Regions from separate parts of the Nonomuraea sp. NPDC049309 genome, predicted to be linked through region 3. Evidence: riboswitches for the same ligand, from Rfam matches in the RefSeq annotation. Region 3 holds a riboswitch; each other region holds the start of a gene.

Region 1 (10,260 bases), on a different contig from region 3:
CCGCTGACACCCCGGCGACCCCTGCCACCCTGGACACCATCGCTCTGCGTCAGATGCTGGAGTCCGGTGACGCTCCACAGCTGATCGACGTGCGAACCCCTGGCGAGTTCGAGACCGTTCATATTCCCGGCTCTTCCAACGTGCCGCTGGACCTGTTGCGCGCGCACCGCGCCGAGCTGACGTCTCACCTGGACGAGCAGGCGGTGCTCATCTGCCAATCCGGCCAGCGTGCCGCCCAGGCCTTCGCCGAAGCGGGGCTGCCCAGCCTCCGGATCCTGACCGGCGGGATCAACGCCTGGCAGGCCGCCCGAGCGCCGGTGGCCACTGGACAAGCGCGCTGGGGCCTGGAGCGACAGGTCCGCCTGGTAGCCGGCTCCATCGTGCTCGGATCGGTCATGACCAGCACGGTGTTCCCGCGGGCCAAATGGATCGCTGCGGCGATCGGTGGTGGTCTGACCTTCGCGGCCCTGTCCAACACCTGCGCCATGGGCATGCTGCTGGCCAAGCTCCCCTACAACCGCGGACCGCGCACCGATATCACCACCGTCCTGCGTTCGCTCGCTGAGGAGCGTCGGTGACGCCTCGCCAGGAATGTCACCAGCTGCCCCCTTCGACTCGCTTCCCGCCTGCTCCGCAGACCGAGGCGATGGACCGGAGGCGGCGATGCTGACCGTTCTCGGCCTCGGCACCGTGATCGGCGTCCTGCTCGGATTGCTGGGCGGCGGTGGATCCATCCTCGCCGTACCCGCATTGGTTTACGGAGTGGGCCTGCCAGTGTCCTCTGCGATGCCGGCCTCTCTCCTGGTGGTGGGCATCTCCTCCGCAACGGCCGTCCTGCCCCGCATACGCGCCCGCCAGGTGCGCTGGCGCATCGCCGCCGTCTTCGGCGGCACGGGCGCGGCTGCCGCTTACGGCGGCGCCGCCCTCAACCGGCTGTTGCCCGAGCAGGCGGTCCTCATCGGATTCGCCGCACTCATGATGGTGGCGGGATGGCGGATGCTCGCCGAACGGGTATCGGCTAGCGGGGTCTGTGCCCTACCCGGCGGTGGAGTGAACTGGCGCAGTTGCCTGCCCAAAGCCGTTGTCTCCGGTGCCGCCGTCGGCGTGCTGACCGGCTTGTTCGGCGTCGGCGGTGGCTTCCTCGTCATCCCGGCGTTGGTCCTCGGGCTGGGCCTGCCGATGACGGCCGCGATCGGCACGTCGCTGCTCATCGTCGTGGTCAACTCGACCGCCGGGTTCGCCGCCCACACCGGGAGTGCACCCCTGGACTACGGTGTCATCGCCGCCTTCGCCACAGCCGCCGTGGTCGGGTCACTCGCCGCAGGGCGGTGGGGTAGCAGGCTGGATCCGGGGCGGCTGCGCCGTTGGTTCGCCTACCTCGTCTTCGTCGTGGCCTCCTTCGTCGCCGTCCAGGCCGTTCTCCACCTGGCCGCTTGAGCTCCTTCAGCAGGTCCGACTCTTCCTGCCTCATACCGGTTATGGGTATGCTCAACAACTATGGCGATACGTAGTGCGGTCCGCCCGTGATGGATGTCTTCTCTAAGCTGGAGTCATTCGGGGATCGGTTCCGACTCGAGCGCGGGCTGACACCGCACAGCGACTGGATCGCCTGTCACCGGCTGCTGGATCCCTCCTCCAAGGAACTGTCGCGGGTTTTAGAAGCAGAGCGTGTGGCCAGTGGCCAGAAGTCGGATCACGCCACGGCGCTGACCGTCATGGCCGTGTACGCAGGCACGGTGACCGCAGCCGCGCTGCTGGCGTGGGCGCTCGAAAGAGTGGTCGTGGACATGCGCCCGCAGAACGTGGCCATTCGGTTGTCCGATCACCACGGCTTCGAAGCGGTCGCCTTACGCGAACCGACTGTCGTCGAGGCTCCCGTCGAGACGCTCGTCTCGTGGGTGCTCGACGAACACCTCCTGCCCCTGGCGAGTGCCATGCGTACACGCACCCGGGCGGGACTGCGCCAGCTGAACGGCGGAGTGGCACACGGATGCGCGGCGGCGTTCTGCATCGCGAGCCGGCGCGGCGGTGACGTCGACCTGTTGGAACGCGCTTACAAGGAGTTCCTTGCGGCGTCCACGGGTGGGCTGGATCGGCTCGGCCGGGTGATCAAATTGCGCCAAGGCGATCGCGAAGGCCTGTTCTACCTGCGCAACACATGCTGCCTCTACTACACCTCGGACGAGGCGGTGAAGTGCTCCAGCTGCTGCCTGGACAGCGTCGATGACCGCGTCACCGCCTACCGCCGCGTTCTGGCGGACGGAGTGATCCCTCACTGAGTCCGGGTGCCGCCGTGTGCTACTGCAGCCGATCGAGCGTCTTCTGCATCTGCTCCACTTCGGCCTGCTGATCCTTCATGATCGTGTCGGCCAACTGCTTGGCCTCCGGGTTCTCTCCTCGCCGCTTCTCTGTGCGAGCCATGGCGATCGCGCCCTTGTGATGCGCGATCATCATCTGCAGGAATTCCTTGTCGAAGGCGGCGCCCTTGGCCGACTCCAGCCTTTGCATGTCCTCTCCGGACATCGCTCCCGGCATCCCGTGCATCATGCCGTCGGTGGGCATCGGCTTGCCCCATGCTTTCAGCCACCCCTGCATGGTTGCCTTCTCTGTCTGGTTACTGGTCTTGATCCGCTCCGCCAGCTCCTTGACCTCGGTGTCGGAGGCCCGTGTCTCGGCCAGATCGGCCATCTCGATCGCCTGCCGATGGTGCTGGCTCATCATCTGCGCGAACATCACGTCCGCATCGTTGAAGTCGCCACTGGGCTGAGGACTCGTCGCGGTAGGGCTGGCGTTGGTCAGCACAGACGCGTACTGGGCCGTCGGCGCGCTACCGCAGGAGACGAGGACTAGCGCTCCCGCCGCCAATGACGTACCGCGAGTGAACGTTGGTTTGAAGGACATGACACCGACCCCCGATCGCAGGAGACGAACCTGCGACTAGACCTAGGCTGACCAGCCCATACGTTCCCCAGAACGGCTCTCACTATCGTCTCGGCCGGACGACAGGTCGGGTCGGCTGCCCGGCGGCCGGGCAGCCGACCTCTCTTCTAAAGCCTTTCGAGAATCTTCTGCATCTGCTCCACCTCAGCCTGCTGAGCGGTCTCGATGGTCTTCGCCAGCTCCTTCGCCTCAGGGTTCGAACCCTGCGACTGCTCGGTGCGCGCCATCTCGATCGCCCCGTTGTGGTGAGCGATCATCATGTCGACGAACTGCCGGTCGAACGCGGCCCCCTTGGCCTCTTCCAGCTTCGTCATGTCCTCTTCGGACATCATTCCGGCCATGTCATGGCCCATCCCGTGGTCCATGCCTTCGGACGGCATCGGCTTGCCCCAGGCGGTGAGCCAGCCCTGCATGGTCTGGATCTCCGGATCCTGCGCGGCCTTGATCTTCGCCGCCAGCTCCTTGATCTCTTTGTCCGATGCCCGGGTCTCCGCCAGCTCGGCCATCTCGACCGCCTGCTGGTGGTGCGGGATCATCATCTGTGCGAACATCACGTCGGCGTCGTTGAAGTCGGCGCTCGGCTGGGCGCTGGCCGTCGTGGCGGCAGGCGCGCTGCTGGACATGGTGGACATGTCGTGTCCAGCCGTGGAGCCGCTGTCCGTGCCGCCGCACGCGCTCACAAGGGTAAGCGCGGCGCCCGACAGGACGACGGCAGCAGCGAATTTCCTGGTCTTCGTGAACATTTGATGGTCTTCTCTGTGATCGAGGTACATGAGCCGGCATCTCGGACGATCAGGAGTCGTCCGCTGATGGGTCGGCCTATGTACGCATCACCGAGAGTTCGACGAGGGCGGGAGCGAAGCGACGCGGTGGCGACCTTGCCACCCCACCCACCCACAGCGCGGAGGCGGCCCTTCCTCCAGGCCGCGGTCGCGACTCGACCCACATCGCCGCGATCAACATGATGAGAAGTGAGGGCAACACGGCCAGGCACACATCGGTCGGGTCAAACCAGAGCGAGGCCCCAGAGACGAGCGAGGATCCGCTGAACACGCCAGCAGACATCAGCTGCTCGGGGAACTCGCTCCGCCGCTCCGGCACCATGCCATCATGTGCCGCCTTTGTAGGTCCCGTCTCGTGCACCGGATCGTACGCGGCCATCCCGGTGATGCCACCATGGTGCGAGGCGAGATGACCGAGCGTGTGCATCCCCCAGACACCAAGGACGAGCATCAGCGGCAACAACCATCGCAGCCGAGGAAGGCGCAATCGTCGGGCTTGTCTGCCCATTGCCCCTCCTCTCAGCTGTCTCTCATGCCCTCACGACCGAGGCGTGAGGATCACTTGTGATCCACGCGACTAAGACCGATAGTACTGCGCTCGCTGCAGGGGACGCGTAAGCCCCGAAAGGGGAATGCCAGAGCTTTGTGCACCCTGTGCTGGATGGCGCGCGGCTCCTCTCCGCCATCGTCAGGACGGGCGCCCGCGGTTGGCAGGAGGCCTACTTCTGGCACAGTGCGACGCCGATCACAAAATCGCCGCCGATGCGGGTGACCCAGCGGTCGTCCACATCCAAATGGTGGCGGACGCATTCAGCCAGAAACTCTCCTGCGGTGAATCGGTCTTCCTTGGGGTGGTCGAGCAGACGCTGATATGAGGGACGCGCCAGAGCGGCTGCGGTGACCTCCTCGAAGAACAGGCGTCCGCCGGGCTTCAGTACGCGAGCGATCTCGGTGAGAGTCGCCCGCCAGTCGGGGATGTGATGAATGATGCCGAAGTCGAACACCGCGTCGTAGCTGGAGTCAGCGGTGCCGAACGTCCCGCGAAGGTCATTGGCATCGCCTTGGGCCAACCGGACGCGGCCGGTGTAGCGGGAAAGCCGGGCGCGCGCACGACGCACCATCGCAGGATCCAAGTCGACGGCATCGACGGAGGCGGCGCCGAACTGGTCAAGAATGAGTTTGGTGCCGTACCCACTACCGCAGCCGATCTCCGCGACATGAGCTCCCGGCGTCCGGCCGCCGAGCTTGATGAGCAGTGGGGTCTCGTAGAAGCGCTGCAGGGCACGCCGAGCTGAGTTGTTCACCAGGAGAGTCTCGATGCGGTTCATCAGCATGGTCGGCTATGCCCTTCCTCCAGCGATCTCGTTGTCCCCCAGCTCACACTGCTAAACCCACGGGTCCAACCGCGTGGCGAGCGAGCCTCTCTCGGAAGGGGAAGGCCGCCAGAAGGAAACAAAGCACCGCGGTGCCGACGATAAGGGCGGGGCCTTGGTGGCCCCGCCCCGGCGATCAGACTTGCACGTCCCGGTACTCCGGGTAGCCGTAGCCGACGACGTCGGACTTGGGCCGAATCCGTTCTTCCACCTTGCCGTTGCCGGTGTTGCCTTCGATGGTGGTGATCGTCCCGTTCCGATTGTCCTGCTTGACCAGGCCCATGTGGTCGATGCTGTTGACGGTCTTGCCGTCCCAGGAGAAGTAGACGACTGCGCCAGGCTTGGGCTTGGTGCCCCAACGCCCGTTGTCCTGGAACCACTTGGCCCAGGTGACGGTGTAGGCGTCCCAGCCGACGGTGAGGCGGGCGCCGGCTTTCTCACCGACCCAGGAGACGAACATGGCGCACCATGGGGCGTTCGCGTAAGCCCGGACGTTTCCACCGTCGCGGGCCACGGTCTCCTGAGCGCGCTGGGAGGACATGTACCACTCGTGGAACGGCGTTCCGCCGCCCGCCGCGTTCTCGGTCACGCCCACCTGAGATTCCGCGATTTGGAGGACTGCGTCGGCCGTCACCTGCCCAGGCCGCTGCTGGGTGGAGGACTGAACGCCTTCGCTGCGGTCGCTCTCGTGGTCGGCGGCGAAGGCCGGCATTCCCGTCAGCAGCGCTCCGGCGGCCACGGTTGCTCCCATGACGAGTCGCAGACTGTTCGCAGGCGTGAGGGCACGAAGAATTACGGTCTTGGTCATGCTGGGGTAAGCTCCTTGCTTCCATGCCGCCTACCGGGTTAGCTGACGGGTTCGGGCGTGGAAGTGCCCTACGGAAAGCCCTGCGGGCGATCCGATTCACCCCAAGGAACATGGGTCCCCGGTTCCGCACTCTTGGCGGATTCGGCGGCCGCGCCTACCTGCGGACATGATGGGGTGCAGGTAGGACACGGTCTCGGCTATCTCGGACGCACACCCCTGTACGGGGCCCTAGCCGTGCGCCTCAGGCCTACTAAGGTAAGTAGTTTGTATGGTGCAGTGCAAGTGCGGTTCGAGCGTTAGCTGCGCAGGTCACCGCAAACCCTTACCAGGCCGGGGTTTTTGCCTCGATTCTTTACCTTCTTCCCAAATGAGCCCATCGGCTGACGAGGGCCCCACCGGCCGCTGTTCTCCCCTGAAGAAACCAATGAGTGCATGCGTGCCCGCCACCCCGCGCTACGTGATACTCCCCCGCTTACCGATCGACAGCAGCGCCGAGAACATGCACGACGCCGTGGTGGAGACCATGACAGCCTGCCCTCCCATCTCCGGCGCTCCCTCACCTGGAGCCTGGGTGCCGTCAAGGAAGCTCTCCATCCGCGAGGCATCAGAGCATGTTTGTGACCGTAGGACTTATTGATCTTGTTCGGGCACTACGTCCACAGGCGGCACATCCCATGGACGTGCACCTCAACCCAGCTCATGGTCGAGAGGAAGCCGACAACGGACTCGCCGATCAAGGGCGCGGCGTCGAAGACGCCGCTGCCGTGGGCGACGCCCGGGAATCTCGACTTGGGACACTCCCGGCCGCTCCTGGGCGGCTTCCTTGACCCGGCTCAGCCGAAACTGAATGTCGTGCCCAAAAGGCACGAACTGAACCGCCGCCGGCTTTGCCAAAGAGACTTTACTAATTAACGTAGTATTTATCCGCAAGAAGGGTGACACGCAAGCGTGGCATTATGGATGCTTGCGCAGGTAACAGACCCCGTCACAAGCCTCTCCACGATCCAGGAGGACTACGATCTCAGGTAACATCAAGGAAGTCATGGCTAGGAGGGCGGGCGCGTGGCGCGTGCTTTGGGCGACCTGGAATCCGCGATCATGGATCGCTTGTGGTCCTACCGTCGGCCCACGTCAGTCCGGGACGTGCTGGAGGATCTCCGCCGTGACCGGGAGATCGCTTACACGACCGTGATGACCGTCATGGACAAGCTGTTCAAGAAGGGCCTGCTGAAGCGGCATCCGCAGGGCAAGGCCTACATATACGAGCCCGTCATCACCAAAGAGGCCTACACAGCCCAGCAGATGCGTGAGACGTTGGCCCGGAGCGGCAACCAGGCCGCTACGTTGGTGCACTTTCTCGAGCGACTCAATCCCGAAGAGTCGAAGGCGTTGGAGACAGCGCTCCAGGTGTTCTCGCCGCGAACCCCTCGCTCATGATCGCTGCCATCCTCACGGTGTATGCGGCAGTGTCGACGACGCTGCTGCCCCAGCTCTTGATCCGTGCGTCGTGGTCGGATCGTGCACCCCAGCTCGCGATCTGTCTGTGGTTGGCCGCCTGCGGATCCGCAATCGCGTCCTCGATTCTGGCGGCCGTGGCCACCGCAGTGCCTGCCGACACAATCGGGCATGGGCTGGCCAGCGTCATCGAGGCCTGTTTCGCCATGCTCCACAGCGGATTCGATCCTGCGACGATGTCCCTCGGAGGCTGGCTTGCCCTCGCCGCGGGGGGTCTCATCGTGGCCTGGGCAGCTTCCGGCGTGGGGGCTGTGCTGTTGGCCGCGTCCCGAGAACGTAGACGGCACGCCGAGATGCTGCGCCTCCTGGGCCGCCGCGACAGTGAACTGGACGCGATCGTGCTCGAGTACGACGAACCGCTGGTCTACTGCCTGCCCGGCCGCCAAGGCGAGACGGTGATCACGACGGCCGCGCTGAGGTCTCTGACCCCTGAATACGTGGCCGCCGTCCTCGCCCACGAGCGGGCTCACCTGCGTGGAAGGCACCACCTCGTCTTGGCCTTGGCCGAGGGCCTGAAGCGTGCCTTCCCTGTCCTACCGCTGTTCGTCAAGGCCAATACCGAGGTAGCCCGCCTGGTCGAACTGCGCGCGGACGATGTGGCGGCCCGTCATCACCCGCGCCTGCACATCGCCGCCGCTCTGGTGAGCCTTGCCACTGGTCGAACACCCGCTTTCACGCTCGGCGCCGGTGGGGATACGGCACTGGCCCGGATCCGCCGGATGCTCCATCCGGCCGTCCCCTTGTGCCAGCGCGAAAAACTCGCCGGCATGATCGCCGTTGGAGTGCTGCTGGCCGGCCCCGCGGCCGTTGCCCTCATTCCCGGAGTGACCGCCCTCGTGGCACACCACTGCCACAATCTCTTCCTCCTCTGACGGAGGGGCTGGCCCGCGCCACAATCCTTGTCCCCGTAAGTCCGGCTCTCAGCACCACGAGATACGGACGCCCGCGCGCCGACACTACGAATGCGCTGTTTCAAGGTGGCACGGATTCTGTCGGGGCGATGTGCTTCACGCATGTCACCGCATATCCCACGGGACTTCGAGCCGTACCCAGTACCTGGGACATGAGCAAGTCCTTCAGCGCTACCTGGCTGACAGTCGGCGAGAACACGTCCCTGCCGTCAACACGCTCCCGGTCCAGCAGCCCTGCGCGATGAAGGGTGTCGAGCGCCTGGTTGAGGACGGCACGGGTAGCGGAACTGTCGCGGCGCACAGTCTCCAGCAGCTCCTGGGCATCGGCCGGGCGGCCCCACTCCCACAGACGATTGAGGACCGCCTCTTCCACGCCACTGAATCGACTCACGAGACCGTCCTCTCCATGAAACAGTGCGCCGTTATGTGATCCAGTCCTTGTGTGGGAGATGCTCATCGCACTGGCTCTAGAGCAGACGGCAGGGAGGCCAGGATCGGCCACGCCCGATCGACCAGCAAGGGGTCCACGGGCAGCACGTGCCTGGCCCACCATCGAGCGACTTCGGGCGTCGGCGACGGCTCGGTCAGACCGGGCGCGTAGTCGTCGAACGGCGGGTCGTAGATGTGTCCGGTGATGATCCCCAGACGGCGTAGCCTCTCGGCAGCACCGTCACGGTCCCGGACCAGGAGGGGCACGCGGAACAGCGGCTGATCGAGATGATCGTGCACGACCGGTGCCGCAGTCTTGAGTTCGGCCAGGCGGCGCACACCGCGCAGACGCTGCTTCCGCTGGGTCTCGGCCACCCTCAACCGCCGTAAGGCGTACCGTTCGGAGAGGCCGCCCTGTCTCATGCGGTAGTTGTGGTTGTCGGCGCGGATCCAGGGGTCCAGGACCACCATCCCCGAATACGGCACCCCGGCCAGGCGAGAGGCGAGCACATTACGGCGCAGCGGGATTCTGAATCCATCGCGCCGCTCGTTCAGCCCCAGGGCTTCGGCCAGCCACCACGCCGGCCGGGCGAGCCCGGTCCCGGCCACGGCATTGCGTGCCACCGCCTTCAGCAGGCCGGCGAGTTCGGCGGCCGCGTATCGTCGACCGAGCCACCGCTCGCGCAGTTCCTCCAGGAAAGCGCGGTCATCCGGTGAGGTCACGGCGATCACTCCTCCCTGAGCCGCCCCCGCGTGCTTGGACAGGCTGAACACCCCTGCCGTGCCGTACGCGCCCACCGGCACCCCGCCGACGGTGGTCTGCAGTGCATGGGCTGCGTCCTCTATGAGCGGGATTCCGCGCTCTGCACAGAGGTCGGCCAGCGCGACGACATCATCCGGCAGGCCGAACAAGTTGGTGGTCATCACCCCGTCGAAGCGGAGATCCGTCACCGCCGCAGCGTCGATGTTGCCGCTGCGCGTGGATACTGGCGCGATGACCGGCCGCAAACCCGCGGCCAGGACCAGGAACAGGATCTCGTCAGCCGATATCGGCGACATCAACAGCCGCTGGCCGGGCTTCATCCAGCGGCGCAGGGCGATGAAAAGGCCGAATCTGTTCGAGGGTACATACAGGCATTCCCGCCCGAGCCGGGACCTCAGCTCTGCCTCCAGACGCGCGAACACCGATCACCTCGAGGTCTCTGTAACCGATGCGGATCGGTCGTCGTGGGCGGTGCGGAGCATCGAGGTGCGCACTCTGCCGTAGGTTTTGAGGAGCCGATCGGCGGGTTCGCGCAGTCTGGGTTGAGCGAGCACGGTGTTGCGTGCGGCGCGAACGGGCGTGCGAACGAGCCAGTGCAGCCCGGCTGCCGGCGTGCGCCGGGCCAGACGCCCCTCGGCGACCTCGAACTCCCCCGTCTTCAGCTTGTCCTTGTACTCCTTGTCGCCGCGGCCCATGTCGACCACTTGGATCCCCTGCTTGGGCGCCTCGCGCGCCATCG
Region 2 (10,260 bases), on a different contig from region 3:
TGCTCAGGCACTGTTCAGGCACTGCTCCGACGCTGATCCGACACTGCTCAGGCACTGCTCCGACACTGCTCAGGCACTGCTCCGACACTGCTCAGGTACTGCTCCGACACTGCTCAGGCACCGCTTCGAAACTGCTCAGGCGCTGCCGGACGCTGATCGGCTGCTTTTCGCGCGGGCCGCTCACCTGTGGCCGCGCAGCCTTCCGATCAGGCCCAGCTCGTCCACGACCCGGCCGAGCCCGAGCGCCACGGCCTCAAGCGGGCGCTCCGCGCGGCGCACCGGCATGCAGAGGGCCTCGCGCAGGCAGCGGCCCAGGCCGCGCAGCATCGCACCGCCGCCCACCACGACCGCGCCGCGCACCCCGAGGTCGGCGGCCAGCTCGGCCGGGCAGCGCTCGACGGTCTCCACCGCCGTGCGTGCGATCGACTCGAACGACGGCGCGGTGGCCTCGAAGATCTTCTGCACGGGCAGCACCAGTTCGTGCTCGCGCCCGGTCTCCGGGTCCCTGGCCCGCACGGTGACCTCGGGATGCATGCCCGTGGACCGGCGCTTGGCCGACTCGGCCTCCTCGTCGTCGAGCAGCAGGCCGTGCTCCCGCTCGACGAACCTGGCGATCGCCCGGTTGATCGCCAGCCCTCCGTACGGGACCGAGCCCGACGCCACCACCGACTCGCCGGACAGCACCGCGATGCGCGCGTTGTCGCGGCCGATGTCGATCACCATGTGCCCGGCGCAGTCCGACAGCTCCAGGCCCGCTCCGAGCGCCGCCGCCACCGGGTGCGGCACCAGGCGGACGATCCGCGCGTCCGCCTCGTACGCGATGTCGCGCAGCGCCGCCCGGTCGATCGGCGTGGAGTCGCCGGGCAGCGCCATGACGACGCGCGGACGGGAGTAGGGGTGCCAGTGCACCTTGCGCAGGAAGTGCCGGATCATCCGCCGGGCCAGCTCGGTGTCCGCGGGCAGGCCGCCGCGCACCGGCCAGCACGTCCGGCCGCCGCCCCCGAGGGCGGCGGCTTCCGCGCCGTACCCGATGACCTTGCCGGTGCGGCCGTCGCACATCACGGCCGAGGGCTCGTCCAGCACGATGCCTCTGCGCTTGGCGTAGATGCGCGTACTGGCGGCTCCCAGGTCCATCGCCAAATCACGACCGAAGAGACTCATCGCCGGACGTATTTCCTGAGCTGCTCCAACGCAACACCAGGAAGAGAACCGGGCATTTTTACCCAAACGGTGTTAGCTGGGCGTATCGGGCCGTGGCGCCGCCCCCGCGGAAGCGCGACCCACGCGGTGATGAGCGGCGGGCGCGGCGCGGTCATCGCGGCCCGGCGGAACCGGGTGCGGCGCGGCCTGGATCAGGCTTCCCTGAGCTCGGCGAGGGTGTCGTCGGCCCACTGGAGGCCGGCGCGGGCCAGGGTGAGGCCGAAAGCGTGGGCGTGGCGGCCGAACCGGCCGGGCCGCAGGGCCTCCAGCTTCTCCAGCTGTGCCTGGTAGCGGGCCCTGATGCGCTCGACGACGGCGATCGCTTGATCGCGCTCCATCACGTGGAGGAGGAACGCCTGGAGCGCGATCTCGCTGCGTGCGGGCAGCACGGGGTGGTGCTCTTCCATCCACGTGCGCAGCTCGCGCTCGCCTTCGGGGGTGATCGCGTAGATCTTGCGCCCTCTCGCGCCCTCCGCCTCGACGGTCACGAGCCCGTCGGCGGCCATCTTCACCAGCTCGGGATAGATCTGCGTGTGCCCGGCCTGCCAGACGTGGTTGAGCGAGCCGTCGAACGTCTTGGCCAGGTCGTAGCCGCTGGCGGGGCCGACGGTCGAGAGTAGTCCGAGCAGCGCGATCCGTAGGGACATGGCCCTCAGGATATCGAAGGCTTGACATGTAAAGACTTACATATCACTCTTCACATGTGAGCAATGACAAGAAGGGTGACGGCATCCTCCTGTTCGCCGTTCTCGGCGGCATGTTCCTGGCGATGCTGGACCAGACGATCGTGGGCACGGCGCTGCCGCGCATCGTGGCCGAGCTGGGCGGCGGCACGCTCTACACCTGGGCGGTGACCGCGTACCTGCTGACCTCCACGGTCACCGTGCCGCTGTACGGCAGGCTGTCGGACCAGCACGGCAGGAAGCCGCTGCTGCTGATCGGCATGGTGGTGTTCCTGATCGGGTCGGCCCTGTCGGGCGCCGCGCAGGACATGACGCAGCTCATCGCCTTCCGCGCGCTCCAGGGGCTCGGCGCGGGCGCGCTGATGCCGCTGTCGATCGCGCTGGTGATGGAGATGTTCCCGCCGGCGTCGGGCGGCGCCCGCGTGCAGGGGGCGATCGGCGGCGTGATGGGGCTGACGTACCTGGCGGGGCCGTTCCTCGGCGGGCTGTTCACCGACCAGGCGACCTGGCGCTGGGCCTTCTACGTGAACGTGCCGATCGGGATCGTGCTGGTGGCGATCATCGTGCTGCGGCTGCCGCGCCGCCCCGGCACCGGCGGCGGGCGTCCCGACTACGCCGGCATCGCGGTGTTCACCGTGGCCGTCACCGCGTTGCTGCTGGGCCTGACCGAGAAGGGGCTGGACGGCCACACCTGGACCGACGCCCCCGTGGCCGGGCCGATCCTGCTGGCACTGGCGCTGCTGGCCGTCTTCGTGGCGGTCGAGCGGCGGGTGGCGAGCCCCATCATGCCGGTGGAGCTGTTCGCGAACCGCTCGTACACGCTGGTCAATCTCGTCTCGTTCGTGACGGCCTTCTGCATGTACGCGGGCGTGGTCTTCCTGCCCCGCTACTTCCAGCAGGCGCTGGGCGCCAGCGCCACCGCCTCGGGCCTGCGGATCTATCCGCTGACGCTGGGCATGGTCGCGGGCAGCGTGCTCATGGGCGCGCTGATGGCCAGGACCGGCCGGTACAAGCCGTGGCTGCTGATCTCGCCGGTCCTGCTGGGCGCGGGCGCGCTGCTCTGCCTCAACCTCTCCGTGAACAGCGGGGGTCTGGCGGTCGCGCTGTGGATGCTGCCCCTCGGGCTCGGCATGGGGCCGATGCTGTCCGGGCTGACGGTGGCCGCGCAGCAGTCGGTGGAGCCGCGGCACCTCGGCACCGCCTCGGCCAACCTCACCTTCTTCCGGCAGATCGGCGGTTCGGTGGCGCTGGCGGTGGGCGGCACGCTCTACGCGGGGGAGTTCGCGGCGAACGTGCCCGTGGTGGGCGAGGCCGCCGCGCACGCCTCGGCCGCCGCGCTGGTGGTGCCGGCGCTCGGGGTGGCGGGCGCGCTGATCGCCCTGGTGGCGGTGTCCGCGCTGCCGGACCGGCGGCTCACCCGTCCGGGATCGCCGCCCGCAGGGCGCGAGGACGCGCGGGCGGGCTCGGTGGAGGCCGGTTTCGCGTCATGAACGGCACCGTGCGAAGCTGTTCGGTATCCCCGACACCATGGAGGTCCTCATGGCGGATGCACCGGAGCCGGAAGTCAGCGAGACTCCCGAGGACGCGATGAAGCGCAAGTTCCGCGAGGCGCTCGAACGCAAGCGCAATCAGCAGGCGGGCTCAGGCGCGGGTGGCAGGGGCTTCGATCCATCGAAGATTCACGGGACGCACGGTCCGGCCGCCAGCAAGAGATCGTTCAGGCGTAAGAGCGGCGGCTGATCAAGCGAAATCCCCAGGGGCACGGCATGCCGTGCCCCTTTCGCATTTTCATTCCCGCCTAAGGTAGATCTTTTGTCCGATTCATGGTGAAACGTTTGCGGGTGTCCAGTCCCGTCGTTAGAGTGTTCGCCATTACCAGCCGGTGACCTAGTCCTTACCCAAGACGGACGACCGGCTGGCGCCGAATCCCGAACCTTTCGGGAACCGGGGAACCACCCTCCCCTTGGGGTGAATCCGGCCCCCGTGGCCGGTAGGGCAACTCCACCGCCCGAACCCGTCAGCTAACCCGGTAGGCGTGATGGAGAGGATTGCGTATCACATGTGTCACCAGCGTGTCGTACCCCCGGACCGCTTCGTGCTGACGGCCGCCTGCTGAGCGGCCCCCTTCCCCAGGCTCGTTATTTGCGTCGCGCGTAGCGCGCGGATGCTCTGCTCCGCCGTGCCCATTTCCCCCTCAGCGCCGGCGTAACTCCCCCTGTCCCCTCGTGAAGGGTTTGCTGCTTCATGTCTGCCTGTTTCGGCCTGCGTTCCCTCGCCTCGCTGACCACCTGCTGCGCGGTCGGCATGACCATCGCCGGCACGGCGGCCCACGCCGACACCGTTGACGAGAAGATCCTGCTCAAGGGCTCGACCACGGCCTCCTACTTCTGGGACGACGCCTCCGGCCGAGCCGGTGACACCGGGCTGCCGGCCAGCGGCAAGCCCATGCAGAAGGGTCTCGCGGCCAGCCCGAGCTGGCCGCTGATGACCGAGGGATACGTGGTCTACAAGGGCAAGAAGGCGCCGTTCTTCGTCGGTGACCGCGGTCCCGGCGAGCCCTCCAACCGCGGCATCATGCTCGACCTCGACGCCAAGACGTTCGCCGAGCTGACCGGCGGCACGTTCAACCCGAACACGCTGCACGTCGACGGCATCGGCGGCCAGGGCCACATCGAGGTCCAGTACGTCATCACCAAGTGGGGCCCAGGGCCCGGCAAGAAGAACTACCCGGTGCCGTTCTCGACCGGCGCCTGGTCCAGGCGAGACAGGAACCCCGCGCCCCCGCCCGCGCAGGACGAGCAGTCCCAGCAGGCCGGCGGCCGCTCGGTGCCCGCCGCCCGCTGACCCGGCGCCTACGCCGTCCGCTGACGCGCCGTCCCCGTCCCCGTGCGGCGTCGCGGACGTGCGCCATCGCCGCGCCGGTGCGCCCTTCCCCCTCCGCGTGCCGGCGCGGCGATTCTCTCCCCGCCCCAGGCGCGGGCCCCGCTCCATGCGCGGGCCCCGCTCCATGCGCGGGCCCCGCTCCATGCGCGAGTCCCGCTCCATGCGCGGGTCCGTCATGGCGGCACGCCGCCACGTGGCGCGCTGTCGAGTGGTCCGTAGTCGCGCGGTGTGCTGTCGTGTGGTGCGTTTCTTGGTCGTTGCACACCACGCCAGGAGGTCCTCACCCATTTCAAGATCCTCGACGGCGAGTCGCAAATCCCGTATCGCTGTCACCAACGTCTGTGGCCGGTATACCTAGGGGGCGCGTTTCGCGGACTCGTAGCGGCGTACAAATGCCGCTTTACGGGCGCCGACCAGAATGACATTCTGGTCGGCGTGACGACCCGTGTAGCCGCAAACGGCATAGAGATCGCCTACGACAGCTTCGGCTCACCCACAGGGCGGCCGCTCCTCCTGATCATGGGGCTCGGCGCCCAGCTCATCCAGTGGGACGAAGGGCTCTGCCGGCTCCTCGCGGAGCAGGGACACCACGTCGTACGGTTCGACAACCGCGACGTCGGCCTGTCCACGCACTTCCACGACGCGGGCGCGCCCCGGCCGGGGGAGCCCGCGCCGTACCTGCTGGAGGACATGGCCGACGACACCGCCGCGCTCATGGACGCCATCGGCTGGCCATCCGCGCACGTCGTGGGCGCCTCGATGGGCGGCATGATCGCCCAGACGCTGGCGATCAGGCACCCCGAGCGCGTGCTCACGCTGACCTCGATCATGTCCACACCCGGACCCGACGTCGCCCCGCCCACCCCCGAGGCGCTCAAGGCGCTGCTCACCCCGCCGCCGAAGGACCGCGCCGGGGTGATCGACCAGTCGGTGGTGACCTGGTCGACGATCGGCTCGCCGGGCTACGAGATGGACGAGGAGGCCATCAGGACGCGGGCCGGGCTGGCCTACGACCGCTGCTTCGACCCCGCGGGCACGGCCCGGCAGTTCGCGGCGATCAGGGCGTCGGGCGACCGGACGGAGGCGCTGGCGAACGTCCGCGTCCCCACGCTGGTGATCCACGGCGAGGCCGACCCGCTGGTCCCCGTGGCCGGCGGCCGCGCCACGGCGGAGGCGGTGCCGGGGGCACGGCTGGTGACGTACCCGGGGATGGGGCACGACCTGCCGAAGGCGCTCTGGCCCGACATCGTCTCCGAGATCACCAAACTGACCTCGGCCTGACGCGCCGGCCGGCGGCCCCACCCCTGCGCCACGGACCGCCGGCCACCCCCGCCCGCCCATCGACTATCCCGCCCGTCATCCGCCCCAGCTCCGCCGGCCGCCTCCGCCTCCGCCGGCCGCTGTCCGTGCCCCGCTGGTGGTGTCCGCGCTCCGTTGTCCGCTGGGTGCGTCCCGTCGGCCGCTCTCTGCGCCCTGGTGGCTGTTATCCGCGCTCCGTCGGCCGCTCCCCGCCCCCGCGGGCCGGCTCCATGCCAGCCCGCGGCGCTTCTTGAAACCGCGGCGCTCGCCTTTGAAACCTGCGGTGCTCGCCCCTTGAAAGCCGCCCGCATCGGGCGCGCGCATCGGCGTGGTGCCGTCCCCTGCCGTCGGTGAGGCGTCCGCCGGTGCGCGACCCGCTGTCATGCGCCATGCACGTCATGCGCCATGCACGTCATGCGGCGTGCACGTCATGCGGCGTGCACTCGACCGGCTTGCCCGCAACCGGCACGCTCCGGCCGGGATCACGTGCCGGTGCGCGACGCGTACTTCTCGCGGCAGCGCATGATCTCGTTGACGTTGCGCTCCGCCCAATCCGCCACCACCGAGATCGGCCCATGGAGCGAGCGCCCCAGGTCGGTCAGCGTGTACTCCACGCGCGGCGGCACCTCCGCGAACACCTGGCGGGTCAGCAGCCCGTCCTGCTCCATCGCCCGCAACGTCTGGGTCAGCACCTTGGGCGTGACGCCGCCGATCCGCTCCCTGAGCTGTGTGAACCGCATCGGCCCCGAGAAGAGGCAGAGCAGCACCAAGGCCGACCACCTGTCGCCGATCCGGTCGAGGACCACCCTGGTCGGGCAGTTCGGGTCGAAGACGTCGCCTTTAGTATCCACAGGGTACTTATAACACGATGAAGTAACCAGTATCTGATGGATACTCTTGGTGGCATGAAGATCCTGGTCTTTGGCTCGACCGGCATGATCGGTCAGCGCATCGCCACCGAGCTCCGTAACCGTGGCCACGCCGTAACCGGTGTCAGCCGCCGCGGCGGCACCGCCGAGGGCGACATCAAGGGCGACATCCACGACGCCGCGAGCCTGGCTGCCGGCCACGACGCCGTGGTGACCGCCATCGCGCCGCCGCGCGACGGCACCGAGCCCGAGGGGCCGTTCCTGGAGGCCAACAAGGCGCTCATCGAAGGGCTGCGCACCGCGGGGGTGCGCAGGCTGATCGTCGTGGGCGGCGCCGGCAGCCTCCAGGTCGCGCCGGGTCAGGACCTGGTGGACACGCCCGGCTTCCCGGAGATCTACAAGAAGGAGGCGCTGGCCGGGCGCGCCCTGCTGCACCTCTACCGGGGGATCGACGACCTGGACTGGACGTTCGTCTCCCCGGCCGCGGAGATCGCTCCGGGGGAGCGCACCGGGAAGTTCAGAGTCGGCGGCGACACGCTGCTCAGCGACGATCAGGGCCGCAGCTTCATCAGCGCCGAGGACTACGCGGTCGCGGTGGCCGACGAGCTGGAGAAGAACGCGAACATCCGCAAGCGCATCAGCGTCGCCTACTGACCCCGTTCTCGCCCGTCCCCGCGCCTGCCGGTCGGGCAGCGCCGCGTGCTGCGCTCGCGCCGCCCGCAGGCGCGGGTTTCTCGTGTCGGTCGGCCGGGCGGTGGCGGAGTGCGCGGTTACTTGCCGGCCGATGTGTCGGGCGCTGCCGCCGCGTCCGGGGCGTCGGCGGTGCCCTGCACGCCGGTCGCGTCCGGGGCGTCGGTCGTGTCCTGTACGTGGGTCGCGTCCTGCACGTCGGCCGGGCCTTGCGGGGAGGCCGCGTCCCGCGTGTCACCCGCCCCCGCGGCGTCACCAGTCTTCGGGGCGTCGGCCGCAGCCGGCGTGTCGGTGGTGTCGGGCGCGGGGAGTGCTCCGGCGTCGTCCGGGAGCAGGGCCTGCTCGTCGGGTTTGTGTACGAGGACGTTCTCCACGTACGACTCCACCGCCTTGGCGAGTCCCACGTCCGCGCCTGCCTGCTCGGACAGGAACCACCGGTGGTCGAGGATCTCGTGGAAGATCTGTGCGGGCTCCAGTTTGCCGCGCAGCTCCACCGGGATGGCCTCGACCGTCGGCTGGAACACCTCGGCCAGCCACCGGTGCGCGACGATGGCCTCGTCCTCGTGGCGCAGCCCTTTGGCGACGCGGAAGCCGTCGAGGTCGTTGAGCAGCCGCCTGGCCTGGTTCTCCTCGACGTCGAGCCCGGTGAGCCTGAGCAGCCGCCGCTGGTGGTGCCCGGCGTCCACGACCTTGGGGCGGACGATGAGCCGTCCGGTGCCGACCTTGCGCCGCACCATCATCTCGGCGACGTCGAAGCCGAGCAGGTTGAGGCGCCGGATGCGCTGCTCGACGCGGTGCCAGTCGACCTCTTCGATGATCTCGCTCTCGTTGAGCTCGTTCCAGAGGCGGTGGTAGCGGGCGACGATGTCGTCGGCGGTCTCCATGGGGTCGATGGACGGGTGGAGCAGCCCGCCGGCCTCCAGGTCGAGCATCTCGCCGAAGATGTTCGTGTGGGCGGTGTCGATGTCGCCAAGCCGCTGCCCCTCGCTGATCATGGGGTGCATCTCGCCGGTCTCGGCGTCCACCAGATACGCGGCGAACGCGCCCGCGTCGCGCCGGAAGAGCGTGTTCGACAGCGAGCAGTCGCCCCAGTAGAAGCCGTTGAGGTGCAGCCGTACCAGCAGCACGACCAGCGCGTCGAGCAGGCGGGTGAGCGTGTCGGGGCGCAGGGTGCCCGACATGACGGCGCGGTAGGGCAGCGAGAACTGCAGGTGCCGGGTGATGAGCGCGGCGTCGAGGCCGTTCTCGCGGCCGGTGACGTACGCGACGGGCTCGACGGCGGGCGCGTCCAGCCGGGCGAGGTCCCACAGGAGCTGGTATTCGCGCTTGGCGTACCGCTCGCTGATCTCCTTGATGGCGTACACCTTGCCGGAGAGCCGCGCGAAGCGGACCACGTGCCGCGAGATGCCGCGCGGCAGATCGACCAGGTGGTGCTGCGGCCAGTCCTGCAGCGGAAGTTCCCAGGGGAGGCGGATCAGGTCAGGGTCACCTAGCGCGCCAGTGATCTGGAGGGGCATTTCCTCAGGATATTGTGCGTCGGTGGACGAGTTTCTCAAGTGGTACTTTTCCGACCGTCCGGTCATCGCCGCCATGCTGGGGGCCGATGGCTACGATCACACGCTCGGCGACTTCACCGCGGAGGCCTGGCAGAACCGCGAGCGCGAGCGGGTCCGCTGGCTGGAGCGGCTGTCGAAGGCCGAAGCGCCCACGCTGGACGACGCGATCGACAGAGATCTCGTCGTATCGCAGCTAAGAGGCGACATCGCCATGGCGTCCTGGCCGGTGTGGCGCCGCGACCCGAGCGTCTACCTCGGCTCGATCTTCACGGCCATGTACAACCCCTTCCAGAACCGGCTCAAGCCCGAGCCGGAGCTGGTGAGCGCCGCGATATCCCGTCTGGCCGAGGTGCCCGGCGTGCTGGCCGCCTGCCGCGCCAACCTGGATCCCGACCTGGCCGCCCCGCTGCTGGTCAAGCGCGGGCTCGGCCAGGCCCGTACGGGACGCAACTTCCTCACCCGCACCATCCCGTCGATGGTCGAGGACCCCGAGCTGCGCGCCAAGCTGGCCGAGGCGGCCGAGCCCGCCGCGCGGGCGTTCGACGACATCGTCACCTTCCTCGAGGGCTTCGAGTGCGGCGGCACCTGGCGGATGGGGGAGCGGCTCTACTCCCAGCTGCTGCGCGAGCGCGAGATGCTCGGCTACGGCGCCGCCGAGCTGCACGAGAAGGGCAAGGCCGCCTGGGCCGAGCTGGACGCCCGCATGCAGGAGGTGGCGGTCAAGGTCAACGGCTCGCGTGACTGGCGGGCCGCCATGGAAGTCATCATGGACGACCACGCGCCCACCCTCGACGACATGCGCGCCGAGTACGAGGCCGAGACGCACCGCGCAAGGGAGTTCGTCCGCCGGCACGACCTGGTCACCTTCGCCGAGGACGAGGAGTGCCTGGTGCTGCCGTCCGCCGAGTACAACCGCCCGGTGCTGGCCGTGGCGCACTACCTGGCCCCGCCGCCGCTCAGCGCCTCGCGCCGCGGCGTCTTCTTCGTCCCCTACACCCCGGACGACTTCACTCCCGAACAGGTACGCCAGCGCCTGCGCACCAACGCGCGGGCCCAGATGCCGTCGATCGCGGTGCACGA
Region 3 (10,260 bases):
GTGCTGGAGGAATCCTTCACGCTGCTCAACTTGGACCGGAGCAATCCTCTCGAGCAGAGTGTGGTGTACATCGACCGAAACGTCACCGATCAGTTTCTCTTGGACGAGCAGCGGTCGCGCTATTTCGAGAAAATGTTCGATTATTTTCTCAGTTGTGCTCTTGACGAGGAGGCGACCCGAGGCCTTATTCGTGATCAGATGGCGAGGATCGAGTGAGTCATGAGATGGCGAGGATCGGGTGTGTCGGGTGAGTCGCAAGGGGCGCCAGTATAATATCGCCCGCATGCTAAATGAGTGGACGCGTTCCAGCTTCTGCGGGCACAACGGTAATTGCGTTGAAGTTCGTCTGCTGGATGATGATATGGTCGCCATCCGCGACAGCAAGAACCCTGGTCAGCAGCCCCTCGTGCTCACGGCCTCTGTGTATCGCCAGTTCATCGAGAGGGTGAAGCGCGGCGGCGCCTGACGCCCGCTCGCAGCAATCTAGGCCACTTTGTCCGTTTATGCAGCCGGCTCCAAGAAGGGGCCGGCTGCTTGATGTCATGGCCGGGTTCTGTGGCCGCCCCTGGCCGGGAAGCAGCGGCCGGGCATCGCAGGACTCAGGTGAGGGCGAGGCCGCCGTCCACCGCGATGATCTGGCCGGTGATCCAGGTGGCGTGCGGGGTGGCGAGGTGGACGATCCAGGCGGCCACCTCTTCGGGGGTGCCGCGGCGGCCGAGGGGGATGCGTTCGGCCTCGTCCTTCTTGATCTGCTCGACGACCTCGGCGGGCAGGCCGGCGGCGCTCAGCGCCTCGCTCTCCGTGGGGCCGGGGGCGACGGCGTTCACGCGGATGCCGTCGGCGGCCAGCTCCAGGGCCCAGCTGCGGGTGAGCTGCTCGATGGCGGCTTTCGAGGCGGCGTAGTGGGCGGCGCCCGGCAGGGGGCGGTGGCCGTACGTGCTGGAGACGTTGACGATCGTGCCCCGGGTGTCGCGCAGGTGCGGCAGCGCGGCGGAGGCGAGCAGGCTGGGCGCGGTGACGTTCAGCGCGAGCAGGGCGGTGACGCGGTCCGCGTCGGTGTCGGCCAGCGGCATGAGCGCCGTGCCTCCGGCGTTGTTGACCAGCACGTCGAGGCGGCCCCAGCGGTCGATCGACGCATCCACCACGGCCTGCGGCGCGCCGGCGGCGGTGATGTCGGCGGGCAGGACGGCGATGCGGGGATGCCGGGCGGCGGTCTCCTCCAGGGGGCCGGGGCGGCGGCCGACGGCGAGCACGTGCGCGCCCGCCTCGGCCAGGGCGATCGCGGTCGCCCGGCCGATGCCGGAGCCTGCGCCGGTGACGATCGCCGCCTGACCGTCGAGATCACTGGTCATGCGTTCGTTCCTTCGTTGTTCGTGCCGTCATGTCGTCTGCCGCATGAGCGCGCAGGGACTTTGCCGGGGTGAGAGCTTAGCGGGGGATACGGAGGGGAGGGTGGCGTGGACCGTTCCGGGGAGGCGCGTCATGAGGGTCGTGGTGGTCGGCGGGACCGGCCTGATCGGATCGAAGCTGGTGGAGAGGCTGTCGCGGGACGGCCATGAGGCGGTGGCGGCCTCGCCGCGCACCGGGGTGAACACGCTCACCGGTGAGGGGCTGGCCGAGGCGCTGGAAGGGGCGGAGGCGGTGGTCGACGTGTCGAACGCGCCGTCGTTCGAACCGGCCGCCGTGCTCGGCTTCTTCGAAACCTCCACGGGCAACCTGCTCGCCGCCGAGTCGGAGGCCGGGGTCGGGCACCACGTCGCGCTGTCCATCGTCGGTACCGAACGCTCGCCGGACAACGGCTATTTCCGGGCCAAGGCCGCCCAGGAGCGGCTGATCGAGAAGTCGGGCGTCCCGTTCTCGCTGGTGCACGCGACGCAGTTCTTCGAGTTCGTGAAGGGGATCGCCGACGAGGCCGCCGATGGGGGAGTGGTGCGGATCGCGCCGGTGCTGTTCCAGCCGATCGCCGGGGACGACGTGGCGGCGGTGCTGCGCGAGGTCGTGGAGGGCCCGCCACTCAACGGCCGGATGGAGATCGCCGGGCCGGAGCGGGTCAGGATGGACGTGTTCGTCCGCGAGGCGCTTGCCGCTCTGGGCGACCCTCGTGAGGTGGTCACCGATCCCGGCGCTCGGTACTTCGGTGCCGCGCTCGCCGAGCACTCGCTCGTTCCGCTGGGTGAGGCACGGCTCGGCAAGATCCGGTACGGGGACTGGGTGGCCGCCGCGGCCGCTACGTGACGGCACCGCGTGCCGAGGCGACGTGAGGGCTTGTTCGCATGCGAAAGCCGCGTGACGGTCGGTGCTGTCATGCGACAGGACCGGCACGCGGCTTCATGTGCGGCCCCGGCGAGCCCCGAGGCCTGAAACGGCCGGATGAGGGGTCGCGCGCGGAGCGTTCAACGGGCCGGCCGGGGTTCCGCGTCAGGCGGACTGCGGCCGGCCGAAGGGCTGCGCGCCGGGCGTTCAACGGCCGGCCGGGGGCTCCGCGTCAGGCGGACCGGCGGCCGAGGGCGCGGAGCTGGTCGGGCGTCAGCGCGGAGACGTTCTGGTCGACCGGCGTGTCGGTGTACTGGTGGATCGTCCAGGTCTTCCAGTCGGCCGGCGGGGTGACCGCGCCCTTGGCCCGGCTGTAGTGGGCGACCCACAGCGGGTACTGCGACAGGCCGTGGCCGTAGGTGTTGGCGAAGTTCCAGCCGCTGTAGAAGAGCGGCTTGACGCCGGTCTGCTGCTCCACGTACGACAGCCACGCCTTGGCCCAGGCGTTGACCTCCGCGACGGACTTGCCGTCGGTGGTCTCCAGGTCCAGGACCAGCAGGTCGCCGGGCTTGGCGGGCTGGGCGTTCACGGTGGTGAGGAAGTGGTTGGCGTCGGCGATGGGGTCGTTGGCGGGGTGGCCGAAGTGGTACGCGCCGCGCACGATGCCCTTGTTGCCGAGTTCGCGCCAGTGCCTGGCGAAGGACGAGTCGACGAAGTCGGTGCCCTCCGTGGCCTTGATGATGCCGAACTGCGCGGAGCTGGAGCTCCAGTCGTACAGCGCCTCGTAGTGGGAGAGGTCGAGGCCGTAGGTCAGGGAGCGGGCCTGCTGCTGGGAGGTGTGCTGCGCGGCCTCGTGCGGGGCGCCGTGGTCGGCGACGGAGGCGTGGGCGGTGCCGGTGACGGCGGTGACGGCGAGCACGGCTCCGCCGAGCGCCAGTCCGAGGCGCTTGCGGTTGTCGGCAAGCTTGGGCATGCGGGTGTTGACTCCTTGCTTCCATGCCGCCTACCGGGTTAGCTGACGGGTTCGGGACTGGAAGTGCCCTACGGACGCGGGCCTGGCCAGGCGTCCGATTCACCCCGGAAAGGTGGGTCCCCGGTTCCGCATGAGGCGGATTCGGCGGCCGCACGCCGGCTGAAGGCGTACGGTCCGGTCAAAGGTGCGAGGCACGCCGCAGACGTGCCTCGACCCGCAAAAGTACATAATTCGCAAAAGGGTCGGCAAGTACCCTAAAGGGATTGCCTTCGCACTACGCGGGTTACTCCTCCGTAAGCCTTATGTCAGAGCGGTTTCCGGTCAAAGTAAAGTTTTCCGGCCTGCTCACTCCAGGCCCAGCGTCCTGGCCGTCTCCCGCGCCGGCTCGGGCCGCTCGGACGGCGCGGTCCCGTACGCCGGAACGAGCTCCCGCAACGCCGGCCGCCAGCCGGGCAGCCGTCCGGGGAAGGCGCGTTCGATCACGTCCAGCATGATCGCCACGGACGCCGAGGCGCCCGGGGACGCGCCCAGCAGCGCGGCGAGCCCGCCGTACGCCGACGTCACCACCTCGGTGCCGAAACCGGCGATGGATCCGCGCCCGTTCACCGGCTTGACCACCTGCACCCGCTGGCCCGCGGTGATCGGCTCCCAGTCGCCCGCCCGCGCCCGCGGGACGAACCTGCGCAGCGCCCGCAGCCGGTCGCGGCCGGTCTGCGCGAGCTGCCCCACGAGGTAGCGCAGCATGGCGCGCTCGGCGCGGGCGGCGCCGAGCAGCGTGGGCAGGTTGCCGGGGGTGATGGAGCCCGGCAGGTCGGTGAGCCGGCCGCGCTTGAGGAAGCGGGGCGAGAACGCGGCGAACGGGCCGAACATCAGGTACGTGCGCCCGCCCACGACCCGCGTGTCGAGATGCGGCACCGAGAGGGACGGCGCGCCCGGCTCGGCGTGGCTGTAGACCTTGGCGTGGTGGGCGGCCACCAGCTCGGGCCGGTCCGTACGCAGGAACCGCCCGCTGATCGGGAATCCGCCGTACGCCCGCGTCTCGGCCACCCCCGCGCTTTGCAGCAGCGGCAGCGTGCCGCCGCCCGCCCCGAGGAACACGAACGACCCGTGCACCCCGTAGTCGCGCCGGCCCGCCAGGTCGCGCACCCGCAGCCGCCACGACCTGCGGTCACGAGACAGCGAGCGCACCTCGTGCCCGGTCCGCACCTCGACGCCGTCGCGTTCGAGCGCGGCGAACAGCCGCCTGGTCAGCACGCCGTAGTCGACGTCGGTGCCGCCGCGCGAGCGGCACAGCGCCACCTCCTCGTCCGCGGGGCGGCCTTCGAACATCAGCGGCAGCAGCTCCGCCATGGCGTCGCGGTCGCGTACCAGCTCAAGGCCCTCGAAGAGCGGGTGCCCGCGCAGTGCCGCGTGGCGCAGGCGCAGGCGCTCGACCCCGGCCGCGCCCCGCGCGAACGAGTAGTGCGGCACGCGGCGCAGCAGCACGCCGAGCGTGGCGCTCATGGCGCCACCGCCGACCAGCACCACGTCGTAGCCCTCGGCGACCACCGCGACCCGGCTCCCCACAACTCGTATGACAGGTTCGCTCCTTGTATAACATCCTGCGCGCGCGGCCCGGGATCCTCGCTAGCGTGGATCGAGCAGGTCTCCGCCAGGTCGAGGAGGTGATCACGGTGCACCCGGTCTGTTGACGGCCCCATCCCGGGGCGTCACGGAGCCGAAAGGTGACCGTATGAGCAAGACCGACAAGACCCGGCCCTGGTGGGTGAAGATGGCCGACGCGCCGATGGTGTACTGCCGGCCCGTTCACGACCACCGTGACGGCGCCTGCACGCTGCCCGGCCGGATCGACCGGGAGAGCGCCTCGCTCTCCCGGCGTCTGAGCGGCTGCTACTGGCAGGCGACCGGCACGTTCCTATTCGGGGAGGGCCGGCTCAACGGGGGTCGCGAGTGGGCACTCTACCGTCGCGAGACGCGCCGCCGCGAGCGCCGCCAGGCCCGCCGCGAGCTGCGCCGTCGCCGCGACGACGACTGACCGAACCTCTGGGGGTCCGGCCTGATGGCCGGGCCCCTTTTTCCATGCGCGAAAACGGATAGCTCGTCGATTCGGATGACTCATCCGTTTTTCTGGTACGGTCGAAGCAGAGGCCGGAAGGGCGCACGCCCGCCTCCGGCCTCGCGATGCCTCCTCACCCCTGAAGGGAAGCGAACGACCATGCGCATCTTCGTCACCGGCGCCAGCGGCTACTTCGGCGGCGCGCTCACCGAGCACCTCATCGCCGCCGGTCACACCGTCGAAGCCCTCGCCCGTTCAGACCGCGCCCGCGACCGCGTCTCCGAGCTGGGCGCCACCCCCGTCGCCGGCAGCCTGTCGGACACCGGCGTCCTCCACGAGGCCGCCGCCCGCAGCGACGCCGTCGTGCACGCCGCCGTCGACTACGGTGACCGGGACATGCAGAACGTCGAGCAGCCCGCGCTCGACGCGCTCCTGTCCGGCCTCCCCGACGGCCGCCCCTTCGTCTACACCAGCACCGGCCTGGTCTACCCCGACACCAAGGGCAGGCCGGTCACCGAGGACGAGGAGGTCACCGAGCAGACCGCCAGGCAGCCGCACAAGTACCTCGGCGAGCGCCGCGTGCTCGCCGCGGCGAACCTCGCCACCACCGTCGTCAGAGCCGGCATGATCTACGGCCGCGGCGGCACCACCCTGCTCCAGCTCATGATCGGCCAGGCCCGCCAGCAGGGCGTCGTCACGTACGTCGGCGACGGCGCCAACACCTGGTCCACCGTCCACGTGGACGACCTCGCCGCCCTGTACGCCGCCGTCATCACCAGGGAGGAGGGCGGCGGCATCGTCAACGCCGCCAACCGCACCGGCACCGCCATCCGCGACATGGCCGAGGCGGTCGCCACCCTCACCGGGGCGCGCGCCGTCTCGCTGCCCCTCGACGAGGCCATGAAGGCCTTCGGCCCCATGGCGCTCGCGCTCACCAGCTCCACGCCCCTCGACCCGTCGCGGGCCGAGCGGCTCTACGACTGGAAGCCGTCCGGCCCGTCCGTGATCGACGAGATCCTCCACGGCAGCTACGCCGCGGCGTAAGGCGTGCGGCCCGATCAACGGGTGGCCGTCGCGCCGGTACGGCGGGCCTCCACCCGGCCGCCCTCGGCGGCGTCCCGGCGCGCCGGGCCCTTCACCCACATGTAGGTGCCCGGACGGCGGCGCTCCATCTTCAGCGACGCGACCGTGAACCGGCAGATCTGCTCCTTCACCCACGCCGCGGTACGCCCGCTCAGGATCCGCTCCTTCGGCGTGTCGTCACCGTGGACGAACTGGACGAGCCCGTCCCGCCGGCCCAGGCTGACGCACTGCAGCAGGTAGCGGAACCGGAACGGCTCGGCGGGCCGTCCCGCGGCCCGCGCGTTGATCACATCGGCGGCGTGCGCGGCGATCGGCATGCCCGCGGCGCACGACATCCGGTGGGTGCCGCCCGGCAACCGCACGGCGGCCGCGTCGCCCACGGCGTACACGTCGGGGTGCGACACCGACCGCAGCGTCTCGTCCACCACGATCCGGCCATGATCGTCCACGGCCAGCCCGGCCTCGGCGGCCAGTTCATGCACCCTGAACGACCCCGCCCACACCACGACGTCCGCCGCGATCAGGCCCTGGTCCGTACGCACCCCGTCACGTCCCACGCTCTCCACGTGCGTGCCCTCGCGCATGCGCACACCGAGCCTGGTCAGCGTACGGGCCAGGTGGCGACGGCCCTTCTCCGACAGGCCCGCGCCCGCCACGCCGCCGGTGACCAGCGCCACCCGCCACGCCGGGTACGACTCGGCGAGCTCGGCGGCCATCTCCACACCCGTCAGCCCACCGCCGACCACCACCAGCTCACCGCTGCCGCCGTGCAGCCTCGCCCGCAGCTCGCCCGCCTGCTCGGCGGTGTAGGCGTGCTCGGCCACCCCGGGAGTGCCGGTGTCGGTGCGGCTGCCCAGCGCGTACACGAGCGTGTCGTAGGCGAACTCCCGCCCGTCCTCGGTGCGCACCCGCCTGCCGTCCGGGTCGATGGCGTTCACCCGGCCGCGCACGGTCGTGATGCCGGTGCCCTTCGTCAGCTCCTTCAGCGGCACCGTCACCTCGGGACGGCCCGCGGCCAGCTCGTGCAGCCGGATCCGCTGCGTGAAGTGCTCGTCCGCGCTGATGAGGGTGATGCGGTGCTTCCTGTCGATCCGCAGCGCCGTCGTCAGGCCCGCATAGCCCGCGCCGATGATGACGATGTTCCGTGTGGCGTCCATGTCGTGTCTCCTTGTGCGAACTTCTGCGACGGAGACGAGACAGCGCCGGGAAATGTGATGGTGATCCGCGTCACACCGTGGCGAGCTTGGCCGGATTGCGCACCACGTCGATCTCCGTGACCCGCCCGTCCTCGGCGACGGAGAACGCCGCCACCGTGTCCGCCGTGCCGTCCGCGGCCCGCACCACGACCCCGAGCCCGCCGTTCACCTCGGCGAACTCCACCGTCATGCCCTCCAGCCAGCGGCTCACCAGGCCGTGCACCAGCCTGGCCACCCGGTCCGCGCCCGCCACCGGCTGCAGCGCAGACGACACCGCGCCGCCGCCGTCCGAACGCCACACCACGTCCGGATCGAGCGCCGCGACCAGGCCCGACAGGTCGCCGTTCAGCGCCGCCGCGGTGAACGCCTCCACCGCCTTGCGATGCGTCGAACGGTCGGTCGTACGCCGGGGACCGTGCGCGCGCACCCTCGCCCTCGCCCGCGACGCCAGCCGCCGCACCGCCTCCTCACTGCGGCCCAGCACGTCCGCGATCTCCCCGAACGGCACCGCGAACGCATCGTGCAGCACGAACGCCACCCGCTCCGCCGCCGTCAGCCGCTCGAGCACCGCCAGCATCGCCATGCTGACCGAGTCGTCCATGGCCGCCCTGTCCTCCGGGCCGGGCTCCTTCACGACCGGCTCCGGCAGCCACGGCCCGACGTACGCCTCCCGCCGGACCCGCGCGGAGGTGAGAACGTCGTAGCAGATGCGGCTCACCGTCGTGGTGAGGTAGGCGCGCACGTCCCTGACCTGCGCGACGTCGGCGTGCCGCCACCGCAGCCAGGCCTCCTGCACCGCGTCGTCGGCGTCCGCCTTCGTCCCCGTGATCCGGTACGCCACGCCCCACAGGTGATCGCGGTGCTCCTCGAACTCCGCCGGCCGCCCGCCCGCACCCGCCCCGCTCCTCATGCGCCCCATTATCCGATCCCCACCCTGCGGTGGGACCGTCGATCACCGGCAGGCGGCCGGCCGGCGACCGCGTCCACCGCCCTGCCGGCCGCCGTCACCCTGCTGGTGCCCGCGGTGTGGCGCATCCGCGACGCCTGACCGGCCGTGGGGTTCGCGGGGGTGGCGAGGGGCGCGGTGGCCGTCCTGCGTGAAGACGATCGCCGTGGGGCTACCGGCGCGACGCGAAAAGGTGTCGATGCGGCTTGCGATGGCTGCTATGGTGTGACGCGTTCTCGTGCCGGATGTGCCCCGGCCGGGCACGTTCCGCGACTCGACTCGACTCGACGAGGAGACCAGACATGGCAGGTGACGACGACATCTCCGGGTGATACCGGAGGTCCCGGCCCCGGGCGGGCGCGTGCTGAGCGCCGCCGCGTGTGGCCGTGAGTTCGTCGTTCCCTCAGTCCGTGTCGTCATGGCGGGCGGCTTGCCATGCGCCCGCGTTCCCGTACGAGGTCTTCCAGATGTCCGACGTGTCCATCGTCTGCTCCCACCTGTCCTTCTCCTGGCCCGACGACACCCCGGTCTTCGCCGACCTGTCCTTCAGCGTGGGCGGCGGCCGTACCGGGCTGGTCGCGCCCAACGGCGCGGGCAAGAGCACGCTGCTCAAGCTGATCGCCGGCGAGCTGCGCCCGCGCGGCGGTTCGATCACGGTGGAGGGCGAGCTCGGCTACCTGCCGCAGACCCTGCCGCTCACCGGAGACCTGACGGTGGCCGAGGTGCTCGGCATCGCGCCCGTGATCGCCGCGCTGGACGCCATCGAGGCGGGCGACACGGCCGAGGAGCATTTCACCACCATCGGCAACGACTGGGACATCGAGGAGCGCACTCGCGCCCAGCTCGACCGGCTCGGTCTCGGCGGTCTCGCGTTCGACCGCCGGCTGGAGACGCTGAGCGGCGGGCAGATCGTCTCGCTCGGCCTGGCCGCGCAGCTGCTCAGACGGCCGGACGTGCTGCTGCTCGACGAGCCGACCAACAACCTCGACCGCGCCGCCCGCCGCCGCCTCTACGACGTGCTCGGCGACTGGACCGGCTGCCTGCTGCTGGTCAGCCACGACCGCGAGCTGCTCGACCGCATGGACCGCATCGCCGAGCTGGACCGGGGCGAGATCCGGTTCTATGGCGGCGGCTTCACCGCGTACGAGGAGGCGGTGCGCACCGAGCAGGAGGCCGCCGAACGCAGCGTGCGCAACGCCGAGCAGGAGCTCAAGCGCGAGAAGCGGGAGATGCAGCAGGCCCGCGAGCGCGCCGAGCGGCGGGCGGGAAACGCCGCGCGCAACCTGAAGAGCGCCGGTCTGGCGCGCATCGTCGCGGGCGGGCTGAAGCGCAGCGCACAGGAGTCGGCCGGGCGGGCGGGCCAGATGCACGCCTCCCGCGTCGGCGACGCGAAGGCCAAACTCGACGAGGCCGAGCGGGCACTGCGCGACGACCAGCGGATCGTCATCGAGCTGCCGGACACCCGCGTGCCGGCCGGGCGCACGGTGTTCGAGGGCCGCGGGCTGCTCGTGCGGGACCTGTTCGCGCAGCCGGGCATCGATTTGTCGGTACGCGGCCCGGAACGCATCGCGCTCACCGGCCCGAACGGCGCCGGGAAGTCCACCCTGCTCCGCATGATCAGCGGCGACCTGGCGCCCGGCGCGGGCACGACCCGGCGGGCAGAAGGGCGCGTCGCGTACCTGTCGCAGCGGCTCGACCTGCTCGACCCCGGCCGTACGGTGGCCGAGAACCTGGCCGCGTCCGCCCCCGGCAT

Evidence for each region. A riboswitch is a leader RNA that binds a small molecule or an ion and turns the genes downstream of it on or off. The one in region 3 is predicted to bind cyclic di-AMP.
Region 1: linked by a shared signal. The riboswitch ahead of ACGFIM_RS16585 (CHAP domain-containing protein) and the one ahead of ACGFIM_RS30215 (glycoside hydrolase family 25 protein) in region 3 are both predicted to bind cyclic di-AMP.
Region 2: linked by a shared signal. The riboswitch ahead of ACGFIM_RS33410 (hypothetical protein) and the one ahead of ACGFIM_RS30215 (glycoside hydrolase family 25 protein) in region 3 are both predicted to bind cyclic di-AMP.

The regions. Positions count from the first base shown of each region.
Region 1 covers NZ_JBICSH010000002.1:559,909-570,168, forward strand. Annotated here, with positions in the region: gene ACGFIM_RS16550 (rhodanese-like domain-containing protein) at 1-578, shown strand, start outside; gene ACGFIM_RS16555 (sulfite exporter TauE/SafE family protein) at 664-1,437, shown strand; gene ACGFIM_RS16560 ((2Fe-2S)-binding protein) at 1,527-2,279, shown strand; gene ACGFIM_RS16565 (DUF305 domain-containing protein) at 2,299-2,802, opposite strand; gene ACGFIM_RS16570 (DUF305 domain-containing protein) at 3,048-3,683, opposite strand; gene ACGFIM_RS16575 (hypothetical protein) at 3,760-4,230, opposite strand; gene ACGFIM_RS16580 (class I SAM-dependent methyltransferase) at 4,442-5,056, opposite strand; gene ACGFIM_RS16585 (CHAP domain-containing protein) at 5,232-5,903, opposite strand; cyclic di-AMP (ydaO/yuaA leader) riboswitch at 5,916-6,060, opposite strand; gene ACGFIM_RS16590 (BlaI/MecI/CopY family transcriptional regulator) at 6,966-7,340, shown strand; gene ACGFIM_RS16595 (M56 family metallopeptidase) at 7,337-8,290, shown strand; gene ACGFIM_RS16600 (BlaI/MecI/CopY family transcriptional regulator) at 8,391-8,720, opposite strand; gene ACGFIM_RS16605 (DegT/DnrJ/EryC1/StrS family aminotransferase) at 8,783-9,943, opposite strand; gene ACGFIM_RS16610 (GNAT family N-acetyltransferase) at 9,947-10,260, opposite strand, start outside.
Region 2 covers NZ_JBICSH010000006.1:375,215-385,474, forward strand. Annotated here, with positions in the region: gene ACGFIM_RS33390 (rod shape-determining protein) at 181-1,134, opposite strand; gene ACGFIM_RS33395 (PadR family transcriptional regulator) at 1,353-1,847, opposite strand; gene ACGFIM_RS33400 (MDR family MFS transporter) at 1,904-3,373, shown strand; gene ACGFIM_RS33405 (DUF5302 domain-containing protein) at 3,411-3,623, shown strand; cyclic di-AMP (ydaO/yuaA leader) riboswitch at 3,793-3,934, shown strand; gene ACGFIM_RS33410 (hypothetical protein) at 4,128-4,727, shown strand; gene ACGFIM_RS33415 (alpha/beta fold hydrolase) at 5,202-6,047, shown strand; gene ACGFIM_RS33420 (winged helix-turn-helix transcriptional regulator) at 6,548-6,916, opposite strand; gene ACGFIM_RS33425 (NAD(P)-dependent oxidoreductase) at 6,971-7,588, shown strand; gene ACGFIM_RS33430 (DUF4032 domain-containing protein) at 7,705-9,141, opposite strand; gene ACGFIM_RS33435 (DUF885 domain-containing protein) at 9,164-10,260, shown strand, end outside.
Region 3 covers NZ_JBICSH010000005.1:384,171-394,430, reverse strand. Annotated here, with positions in the region: gene ACGFIM_RS30235 (helix-turn-helix domain-containing protein) at 1-216, shown strand, start outside; gene ACGFIM_RS30230 (DUF397 domain-containing protein) at 284-466, shown strand; gene ACGFIM_RS30225 (SDR family NAD(P)-dependent oxidoreductase) at 600-1,352, opposite strand; gene ACGFIM_RS30220 (SDR family oxidoreductase) at 1,483-2,235, shown strand; gene ACGFIM_RS30215 (glycoside hydrolase family 25 protein) at 2,486-3,226, opposite strand; cyclic di-AMP (ydaO/yuaA leader) riboswitch at 3,239-3,383, opposite strand; gene ACGFIM_RS30210 (malate:quinone oxidoreductase) at 3,572-4,792, opposite strand; gene ACGFIM_RS30205 (hypothetical protein) at 4,959-5,261, shown strand; gene ACGFIM_RS30200 (NAD-dependent epimerase/dehydratase family protein) at 5,442-6,326, shown strand; gene ACGFIM_RS30195 (NAD(P)/FAD-dependent oxidoreductase) at 6,341-7,522, opposite strand; gene sigJ (RNA polymerase sigma factor SigJ) at 7,593-8,471, opposite strand; gene ACGFIM_RS30185 (ABC-F family ATP-binding cassette domain-containing protein) at 8,975-10,260, shown strand, end outside.